DNA from 3 places in the Paraburkholderia sp. BR10954 genome. Region 1 is predicted to be linked to each of the others. Evidence: predicted binding sites of a transcription regulator. Region 1 holds the regulator's gene; each other region holds the start of a gene.

Region 1 (3,248 bases):
GGATTTCGTCGGCGACGCGCGCGAGCACCGCCGACACGTTTTCGGCGTAAGCGTCGATCACCCGCACGCCGCCCGGCACCTGCGCCTCGCGCAACAGCTCGCGCGGGCCATCGAGCGCGCGGCTGGCGAAATCTTGCGCCGCGCCCGCCGGTTCCGGCTCGAAAGCCACGTCGGCATTGTCCGACCACTTGCCGTGCCCCACCACGCAGCAGGCTTCGAGCGTGGCGCCGGTCAGCTTCGCGAGCTTCAGCGCCTCGGCGAAGGCGCGCTGCGCGCTGGGACTGTCGTCGAGTGCAACCAGAATTCGTGCATACATGTCGGACTCCCTCTGAAAGCGCTGGCATGACCCGAAGTGGTGCCGTCGCGCGTTTGCACCGACAGTGTGAAGCGCGCCCCGCCACTCGGCTTGACGCAGGTCAACGGGCCGCCGCTCGGTGCCGCCGCTGCTGGACGACATCGCCAGCAACCCACCAGGAATAATCCTACAACCACTACCTGAACTCCTAGCACCGCTTAAAGCGCTGCCGATATATTTCCAAGATTAGGTCGCCAATACTGGTCGGTATGGACACCGCCCCGTCAGCCACCTTATCGAGAATCTTCCTCGTCGACGATGCGGTCGAGGTCCGGCACCGGCTTGCTTGCCTGATCGCGCTGATTCCCGGCATCGAAATCGCCGGCGAGTCGGCGGGCGTCGAGCACGCGTTCGACGACATCGTCGCGAGTCGCGCCGATGTCGCGGTGCTGGACCCGTGCTTCTCGGGCAAGACCGACCTCCTGCTGCTCGCTGCGCTAGCGCGGGTGCGGCCGTCCATCGTCAGCATCGTGCTGACCAATCATGACGCGACGGCGTTTCGCCGCGCGTGCGAAGCGGCGGGCGCCGACTTCTTCTTCGACAAGACCTCGGAGTTCGAGCTCGCCTGCCGCGCCATCGAAGCGATTGCCTATGCGCGTCGTGCGCATCGGGTCTGACCGCCAGGAGCCGATCATGCAAGTTGCCGCAGTCCGTGAACCCCGCCACGACGCGCCTCGCACCTCGCACGTCGTACCGATCCACGTCGCGCCCAGCACCGCGGCGGCACGCCACGCCGTCACGCGCTGCTCCACCTGTGCGATGCGCGCGATCTGCATGCCGCCCGAGCTGACACCGGACGAACTGAGCCGGCTCGATGCGTTGATCTGCTCGACGCGCTCGATCAAACGCGGCGACGCGCTGTATCGCGCGGGCGACGAGTTTCAAAGCATCTACGCGATACGCGCCGGCTCATTCAAAACCGTGGTCATGCATCGCGACGGTCGCGAGCACGTGACTGGCTTCCAGATTGCCGGCGACTCGCTTGGCCTCGACGGCATCGGCGAGGCCAAGCAGAACTGCGATGCGATTGCGCTCGAAGATAGCGTCGTGTGCATCATTCCGTTCGCGCAGCTCGAGGCGATCTGTCGCGAGATCAGACCGATGCAGCATCACATCTATCAGATGATGAGCGGCGAGATCGTGCGCGAATCGAGCCAGATGCTGCTGCTCGGCACGATGACCGCCGAGCAGCGCGTCGCGACGTTCCTCCTGAATCTGTCGAAGCGCTTCAAGGCGCGCGGCTTTTCCGCCGCGGAGTTTCATCTGCGCATGACGCGCGAGGAAATCGGCTGCTTTCTGGGCATGAAGCTCGAAACGGTGAGCCGGATGTTCTCGAAGTTCCAGCGCGAGCACCTCGTCAAGGCGAACGGCAAAACGATCCGCATCGAAGATCCGGAAAGACTGGCTCGGGTCTGAGCACCGGCGCGACGCCCGCCCCACGTTCGTTCGCGGGACATGCCGGGTGGAACAGGCGCTCCTGAACTGATATAACTCAGTGCGTTGCGGTACGCGACCTTGCGTGGCCGCCCGGAGGAGCGATGGGTCTATCGAGCGGCGAGTCTTCCTGCTTCACCAGTGCTGCGTCCGGGTCGGACGTGTCCGTCGAGGATCGCTATTTCATGTTGGTCGAAGCGGTACAGGACTACGCGATCTTCATGCTCGACCCCGCCGGCCGCGTAACCAGCTGGAATCCCGGCGCACAGCGCATCAAGGGCTACACGCCCGAAGAAATCATCGGCCAGCATTTCTCGAAGTTCTATACCCCGGAAGACATCGCGGCCGGCAAGCCCGCGCGCGAACTGGAAACCGCCGCAGCCGTAGGCCGCGCCGAGGACGAAGGGTGGCGTGTGCGTCGCGACGGCTCGCGTTTCTGGGCTAATGCGGTCGTTTCCGCCGTGCACGATGCGTCCGGCGCGCTGCTCGGCTTCGCCAAGGTCACCCGCGACCTGACCGAGCGCATGCGTCTCGCGGAACTCGAGCGCGCGAGTCAGGTATCCACGCACACGCACATCGCCCGTGAAAACGAGCAGAAACGTATTGCGCGCGAACTGCACGACGATCTCGGCCAACGGCTGACGGCGCTAAAAATGAGCGTGGCGCTGCTCGAAGCGAAGCTGAACAAGCAAGCCGACACCGAGCCGCTTGCGGCGCAAACGCGCGAGCTGCAACAGCAGATCGACTGGATGGCCGCTTCGCTGCGGCGCATCGCCGCCGATCTGCGCCCCCCGCTGCTCGACGACCTCGGACTCGCCGCCGCGCTCGACTGGCTGGCCGAAGACTTCACGAAACGCTACAACGTGCGCTCCAGCGTGCATCTCGAACCCGCCGAGCCGGTATGCGGCGAATTCGCGGCGACGGCGCTGTTTCGCATCGTTCAGGAGGCGTTGACGAACGTCGCGCGGCACGCCAAGGCGAGGCACGTACGCATCGACATGACCTGCGCGGGCCCGATCGTATCGCTCGATATCGACGATGACGGCGTGGGTGTCGCGCCGGATCATGCGCAGGGAACAACTTCATTCGGGCTGCTTGGCATTCGCGAACGTGTGCGGCAGTTGCGCGGCAACGTATCGTTCATCAGCTCGCCGGGCCATGGTTTCAGGATCTCGATCCAGATACCAGCCGACGCGCTCGTGTAGTGCCCCCACGCCGCCGCGCCCCGCTAACGCGGATTACTCCTCGGGCGCTTCCTCGCTGATCTGCTCTCGCATCAGCAACACCGGACAGGTCGAGAAACGCAGCACCCGCTCCGCCACGCTGCCGATCACGAGGCGCCGCACGCCGCGTCGCCCATGCGTGCCCAGCACGAGCAGATCGGCGTGGACGTCCTCGCCGTGGCGCAGCACGATCGTGGCGACGTCGTCGGACAGGCTCTCCGACTCGATCATCGCGG
Region 2 (3,248 bases), on a different contig from region 1:
GTACAAGCGATAGGTCAAGTCTAGCTCAGTGGGTATCTGGTTCTTCGCGCGACCCGGGCTCCCAAAGTGTGTGCCCAGGTCTCGGCCGCACTGAGTCGGGCAGCATCCGGCAGCCCCTGACAAGCCGAACTGCCGGCAGACCGTCCCGGATATTTTGCGGAAGTGGCATGACGACTAGAGCCTCACAAAGCATTTCTCACACTCAAACGCTGCTGCGGGGTTCGGGTGCCCGCAGCAATAGCACGTCCGTTTGCGTTCCGGTTGGAGCTCTGATGGAGCCTTGGTCGGTACCTCGCCTGGTGTCTGTTGCTGCTGCAATGAGAGCCCTTCAATGCGAGCCTGCTCGGCTGCCGCGCGAAAGCGCCGTCGTACCTTTCGCGACTGCGATCCCAGATCGCGCGCGCTTCGGCTGTCAGTGGCGCGTGTAGCCCAAGGTCCGTCGTCACCGACGGATCGAAGCCCGCCGTGTCGTACACCATGATGGTCTCTTTAAGCGCGATCTTCAGTGCGACAACAGCACTGGCACGGTCATCGACTCTAGCATCGTGCGCGTTGCGCCTCCCAGTACGACTTCGTGCAGGCGGGAGTGCGCGAACGCGCCCATCACGATCAGGTCGCAGCCGAGCTCCGACGCCTGCGACAGCAAAGCATCGCCGACCGGCGTGTCGTTTTCGATGGTCAGCTCGCGCGCGTCGATCTTCACGCCGTGACGCGCGATGGTCAGCGCGATGTCCGCGCCGGGAATCCGGTCGCGCGGCGGTTGATCGCTGGGCGAATGGACCGTCAGCAGCGACACCTTCGCGGCATGCGCGGGGAACGGCAGCGCGTCGTGGATCGCGCCGGTGGCTTCACGGCTGCCGTCCCACGCGATCAGCACGTGCCGGACCGGCGGCGCGACGCGCCCGCTCGACGGCACCACCAATACCGGCCGTCCCGCCGACAGCACGACGTGCTCGACGAACTGTTCGGCGACGACCGCCTCGGGGTCGACCGGATCAGTCTGTCCGAGCACGATCAGATCGGCGAGACGGGCGTACGGCGGCACAACGTCGTTCGCATAGCCGTCTGCGGTGATCCACTGACCTTCGACCCTTGCACGCGCGAGTTCGGCATGAAAGAGCCGCTCGAGGGAGCCGGCCTTTTCGTGGCGCTGGCGCTCGTGCTCCGCGTAGTACTCGGCAGTGCCGGCCATGACGAAGAACACGTGGCGCGGTGGCACATAGGTCGAAAACAGACCGGTCAGCCGCGCGTGAAACCGGGCAAGCTGCAATGCGATCTCGAGGCGCGGATGCGCGCGAACGCTCGTATCGAGGTCAACGAGAATGCTTTTGTAGCTCATCGTCAAGGCTCCCTGACAGACCGTGTGGAAACGGGCGCAGCCCGTAGTGACATTTAGTCTATGGTCCAGCCCGGCACGACTGTTGACGCAGATCAAGCATCGCGGATGCCGCACGCCAGTTGACGTGGGTCAATCGCTGCCGGCCGAGCTCAATTACTCTGACACCACCGCCCGCAAGTCGAATCTTGATCGAAGCGTCATCGCATCGCGAGCTGGCACGTTCGCAGCGCATGACGCTCAATTGGCGGATGAGGTGCCCAATGTCCGATGTCGGAGAAAGCATATGTCCGAGCGTTGCAGGTTTCGCATCGTCTATTACTCGCGAACCGGCACAACGCGGCGTGATGCGGAGCTGCTCGCGTCCAGGCTGGACGCCGACATCAAACCGATTCGCGAACGCGGCGGTCCGGAACCGCGTAACGGTGCACGCGGTTTCGTCGGATCGTTGATCGATGCGCTGTGTCATCGACACGCCCGAGGTCATCCCGGCGCTGCTCGACGTCGCAGCGTATGACCTCGTCGTCGTTGGCGCGCCCGTCTGGGCGCGTGGCGCGTGCGCGCCAGCTCGGGCGTGGCTGGAATTGCACGGCCCGCAGGTTCTCCGGCTCGCGCTGTTTTGCTGCGAGGGCGCGTTCGGCGGCAAAGAGGCGCTGAAGCAGATGTCTGAGGCGGCGGGCAAGGCGCCGCTTGCGACCTGCGTGTTTACCGGCAGTGAGCTGTATCGACGCAAAGACGGCGTCAAGCGCGACGCGTTCGCGCAGAAGATCAGGTCGAGAATGGCGGCGCGCCGCGAGATGGAGTGGCTAGTGTAGCGGAGAGTTCAGGCTCGCGGTCGAAAACGTTGCGACTCGACGCAGCGAGCCGCGCAACGCGTCGAAATCGGTGCGCGGATGAAGATGCACAGGCGTTCCGTCCGGAGCCGTGAAAGCGGGCCTATGCTGGGTGGGATGAATCATGTCCGCGAAGTCGAACGGAAAACGGAGACGCGCTGCGTTGTAGCGCTGGGCCGCTTCATTGTAGCGCTCGCGCGCGAAGGCGATCCGCCCCGCGGACGAGGCGAGCCGCGACCGCAGCGCGTGGAACGCCGGGCTCGCTTTCAGGCGGCGGATGCCCTCGCATGCGATCAGCAGTTGCGAGATCGGGTCGGTCAGATCGCGTGCGCGACATCGAAGCGTTCGAACGAAGCGGGCGAGTCGAGCAGGGCTGGCGACGCATGCAGATCCGCGACCGCCGTGCGCGACCTACCTATCTGCGCGAGCGCCGGCGCATCCGGCGACAGATGCTTGGGGCCGAGCAAGACCGCTTGCTCCGTCAGTTCGAGCCGTTCGTTGTAGAGATCCAGCACGTCGGCAAAGGCCACGGCGACTTCGCGATCGGCAGCCGGCACCATGTCACCCCCGCATCCTGACATGCAGAGCAGCGCGAACAGAATCGAAACGATCAGGGCGGGTCTCAAGGTCGTCCTCGCCGGGTAGTGTGGATGTGGCCGGGGCCATATTCATCGCAGCGTAGACGCGTGGCAGTGGCATCGCTTGATCGCCGTCAATGGCATGTTTGATCAGGATCAGTCTTCATGCGCGACGAGCCGCTATGTTTGCAGACACCCGGGAAGCGATCGTCACGGGACGCGACGCGGTCGTCGATGTCGAGTTCGCGGCGCAGGAGTTGCGGTCGGCCGGGTTCAGACGCGACAAAGACTGGAAACCCGATGAGCAGCAAACCCAGCGAGATCGACAAATGCATTGGTTCGGCGGCCACACCGACACCGGCGCGGTCATGAAGCGCGCCGCGTGCTGGATCTGGGTGTCGATCCTATGTCTGGTGCTCGTTGCCGGATGCGCGAGCACCGCGCGCGAGGCGGCCTTCCGCCGCGAGGAAGTCGCGCTGTTCGAGGCGCGTCAACAGGCCT
Region 3 (3,248 bases), on a different contig from region 1:
CGCGGCGGTCTTTTCACTGGCAAGCGGTACGTGGCCCTCTGTCCTCGCCGATCAGTTCCCCGTCCAGGTACGATTCAGCGGGATCGCCCTTGCGTACAACATTTCGGTGGTCGTATTCAGCGGCTTTGCACCGCTGCTCGCCACCATGCTGGTTCGGGCGACGGGATCCTTGACAGCACCAGCCTACTACGTCGTAGGAACATGTGCGGTCGCTCTGCTCGCGAGCTTTGCATTGCCCCGGGACAGTCTGCGGCCCATTTCAGCGCGACATTGGCTGAGGGCGCGCGCAGTCGCCCCGGCTGTCTCGCGGGAGGACTCGCACGTGCGCACCGATTGACGTGCAACTCGTGAAGACTACTCGTGCAGCACCGAGCCCAGCTGACGTGGATCAATGCCGTCGGTCATTTGGTCAGCGATGAACCGTCAACTGGATGAGCACGGCGCGCGATATCGGCACCAGGCAGTGGCTCATTCAAAGTTCAGCGAGTACGATCCGGCCGTCGACCTTGCCTTCGCGCAATGCGGTGAACACTTCGTTAATGTTCTCTAGCCGCTCATGGTGGATATGTGCGCGCACTTTTCCGTCGGCCGCGAATTCGAGCGATTCCTGCAGGTCGCGACGCGTGCCCACGATGGAACCGCGAACCGTGATGCCATTCAGTACCGTGGAAAAGATCGGCAGCGGAAAGTCGCCGGGCGGCAGGCCGTTCAGCGCGACGGTACCGCCGCGGCGCACCATGCCGAGCGCTTGCGCAAACGCACCGCGCGAGACAGCGGTCACGAGAACGCCATGTGCGCCACCGATCTGTTTCTGGACCTCGCTGGCAGGATCGGACGTCGAGGCGTCGATGGTGATTTGCGCGCCGAGTTTGCGCGCAAGTTCCAGCTTGTCGGGCGCGACATCCACGGCAACGACATGCAGGCCCATCGCGACGGCGTACTGGACCGCGACATGACCGAGGCCGCCGATGCCCGAGATGGCGATCCACTGACCGGGCCGGGTGTCCGTGACCCGAATGCCTTTGTAGACGGTGACACCGGCGCAGAGGATCGGCGCGATTTCGTCGAACGCGACCCCGTTCGGTAGATGACCTACGTAGTCCGGATCGGCGATCACATATTCGGCGTAGCTGCCGTTCACGGAATAGCCGGTATTCTGCTGCTCGTGGCAAAGCGTCTCCCAGCCCGTCTGACAGTATTCGCAGTGACCGCATGCGGTATAGAGCCACGGCACGCCAACGCGGTCGCCTTCCTTCACGTGCGTGACTCCTGCGCCAGTCGCCGCGACATATCCGACACCCTCGTGACCAGGGATGAACGGCAGCCGAGGCTTGACCGGCCAGTCACCATCGGCGGCATGAAGATCGGTGTGGCAGACCCCGGACGCCTTCACGTTGACGAGAATCTGACCCGCAGCGGGCGCAGGAACCGCCACTTCTTCTATCCGCAGCGGCTCGCCGAAGGCATGGACTACCGCAGCTTTCATGAATTGGGCCATTGGTCGCTCCTCAGTGAGTTTGTGATTCTCACGAGTATCCTCGCCAGACCCGCTAGTGCTTTGCGATAGATCAATGAAAACGACCCGCCCTAACGTATTGATCTAAGAGCGTAAGTGGAAGCGGACTGTTGCACCGGCATCATCCAGCGACTCAGGTTTCTCCAGTACCGGACCGGACCACGTGCTGGAAAATAAGGCCGTCAAAATGGCCCGAATCGCCTCGTTCGTCATCTCTTCCGGATTGCACAACCCGAAGAGGCGCATGCCGTCGCAGAGGCTTAGGATGCCCGCCGCGAGCGCTTCAGGTTGAGCAGGCCAGCCGCCGTCGCCTGGACGCGCGCCTGCGCACAGACACGCAGCCAGCTTCGCCAGCTTCCTTTGCCGCAAGCCGGTGACCCGCTCCCGAACCGTGCTATCGCGCGACGAGAGAAGGCCCGCTTCGACCCACAGCGGGAAGCAATCATTGTCGAATTCAGCGCAACTCAGACGCGCGAGTGCGCGAACCTTTTCCTGGTGCGACGCGCCAGGCAATTCGATGATCGCCTGCCAGTCCGCACACGTCTTTTCTACATCGCGTTGCAGCAATTCGAGTAGCAGTTCCAGCTGGCTGCTGAAGTTTGAATAGAAGGCGCCACGCGTGTAACCGGCCGCCTCGGCGATGTGTTCCACACTCGTCGCGGCCAGGCCCCGCTCGATGAACGTACGGCGCGCTGCGTCGAGCAGGCGCTCTCGCGTCTGCTCTTTTTTGCATGCGCGTGTCAGGCGTACCGGTTTCATGAATGGATACACAGCGCCAGCATCAGTCGACCTCAACCGCATTCGTCGACTGCACGAGGCCGATCTCGCCGACATACACGCTCTCGCCCAACACGCATTCGCGCGACGCATTGCCCAGCGCATGACGAATCTCGATCCGATAATGGCCGCTATCTTTGATGAGCCGCGAGAACCGGAAGTCGCCGAACGCGTCGGTGACGGTTTCGGCCACCTTCCGATTGCACCAGTACAACGCAACGGCCGCATCTGCGACACACTCGACGACCTGCCCCACCTGCGCGCTGACACTGCCGCCGATAAAGCAGGTTTCCCAACGATCGAGGCCGCTGTACCAGACGCGCGGACTGGTTTTCAGTCTCGGTTCCAGAACCTTGAGTCCTTCCCGTCTTGCCTTCTCAGCCATCGCGGCGTCATCGAGCCTGACGGTTTCGAAAACGCCCGTTGGGCAGGACTGTTCGCATCGCGGGTGCTGCCAACCTTGATCCAGCAGATGGGCATCGAAGATCCATGTCTGCGGCAGTTGCAATGCTTCATTCCATACGATCGCCTTGTATGGACAGGCCTTGACGATGTCCTTTCTGCCCCGCGCCTTGTCCGGATCAATGATGACGATGCCGTCGGCGCGCTTGCGGATGGCGTCGCCGCCTACACGCATGCATGGTGCGTCGTCGCAGTGATTGCACATGACCGGCAGGTACGTCGTCTCGACCATGTGCGAATCGCCTTGCACGCGGCGCATGATGCGAATGCTGCTTTCCGCATCGGCCGAAGCCGGTGCCGAGTAGCCGGGAAACTCGTTGCCAACGTGCTCGTCGCGCGCGGCGATCACGCAGTTCTGGCAGTTCTCGCAGCGCCCGACCTTGATAACCAGATTCCACTTGCTCATGGCGTTTCTCCTCACGCTGCACGACCGAGCAGGAACGCATCGGCGCCTTTCCATTTTTCGACCTGCACGAGGCATGAGTTCGGACTC

What was found. Region 1 encodes FNR, which switches genes on or off when oxygen is low (the NO sensors DNR and NnrR bind a similar motif). Its sites were predicted from a motif close to TTGATNNNNATCAA; they were not measured.
Region 2: the regulator FNR is predicted to act here: its motif matches at 1,422-1,435, upstream of AB4Y34_RS39350 (universal stress protein).
Region 3: the regulator FNR is predicted to act here: its motif matches at 1,559-1,572, upstream of adhP (alcohol dehydrogenase AdhP).

Annotation. Positions count from the first base shown of each region.
Region 1 covers NZ_JBFRCK010000013.1:167,943-171,190, reverse strand. Annotated here, with positions in the region: gene AB4Y34_RS19755 (universal stress protein) at 1-316, opposite strand, end outside; gene AB4Y34_RS19750 (response regulator) at 565-972, shown strand; gene fnr (fumarate/nitrate reduction transcriptional regulator Fnr) at 989-1,771, shown strand; gene AB4Y34_RS19740 (PAS domain S-box protein) at 1,894-2,994, shown strand; gene AB4Y34_RS19735 (universal stress protein) at 3,028-3,248, opposite strand, start outside.
Region 2 covers NZ_JBFRCK010000077.1:5,350-8,597, reverse strand. Annotated here, with positions in the region: gene AB4Y34_RS39350 (universal stress protein) at 503-1,339, opposite strand; gene AB4Y34_RS39345 (flavodoxin domain-containing protein) at 1,792-2,151, shown strand; gene AB4Y34_RS39340 (LemA family protein) at 2,143-2,439, opposite strand; gene AB4Y34_RS39335 (hypothetical protein) at 2,487-2,795, opposite strand; gene AB4Y34_RS39330 (hypothetical protein) at 2,930-3,248, shown strand, end outside.
Region 3 covers NZ_JBFRCK010000001.1:218,795-222,042, reverse strand. Annotated here, with positions in the region: gene AB4Y34_RS01010 (MFS transporter) at 1-337, shown strand, start outside; gene adhP (alcohol dehydrogenase AdhP) at 473-1,498, opposite strand; gene AB4Y34_RS01000 (TetR/AcrR family transcriptional regulator) at 1,601-2,275, opposite strand; gene AB4Y34_RS00995 (4Fe-4S dicluster domain-containing protein) at 2,298-3,161, opposite strand; gene AB4Y34_RS00990 (molybdopterin-dependent oxidoreductase) at 3,173-3,248, opposite strand, start outside.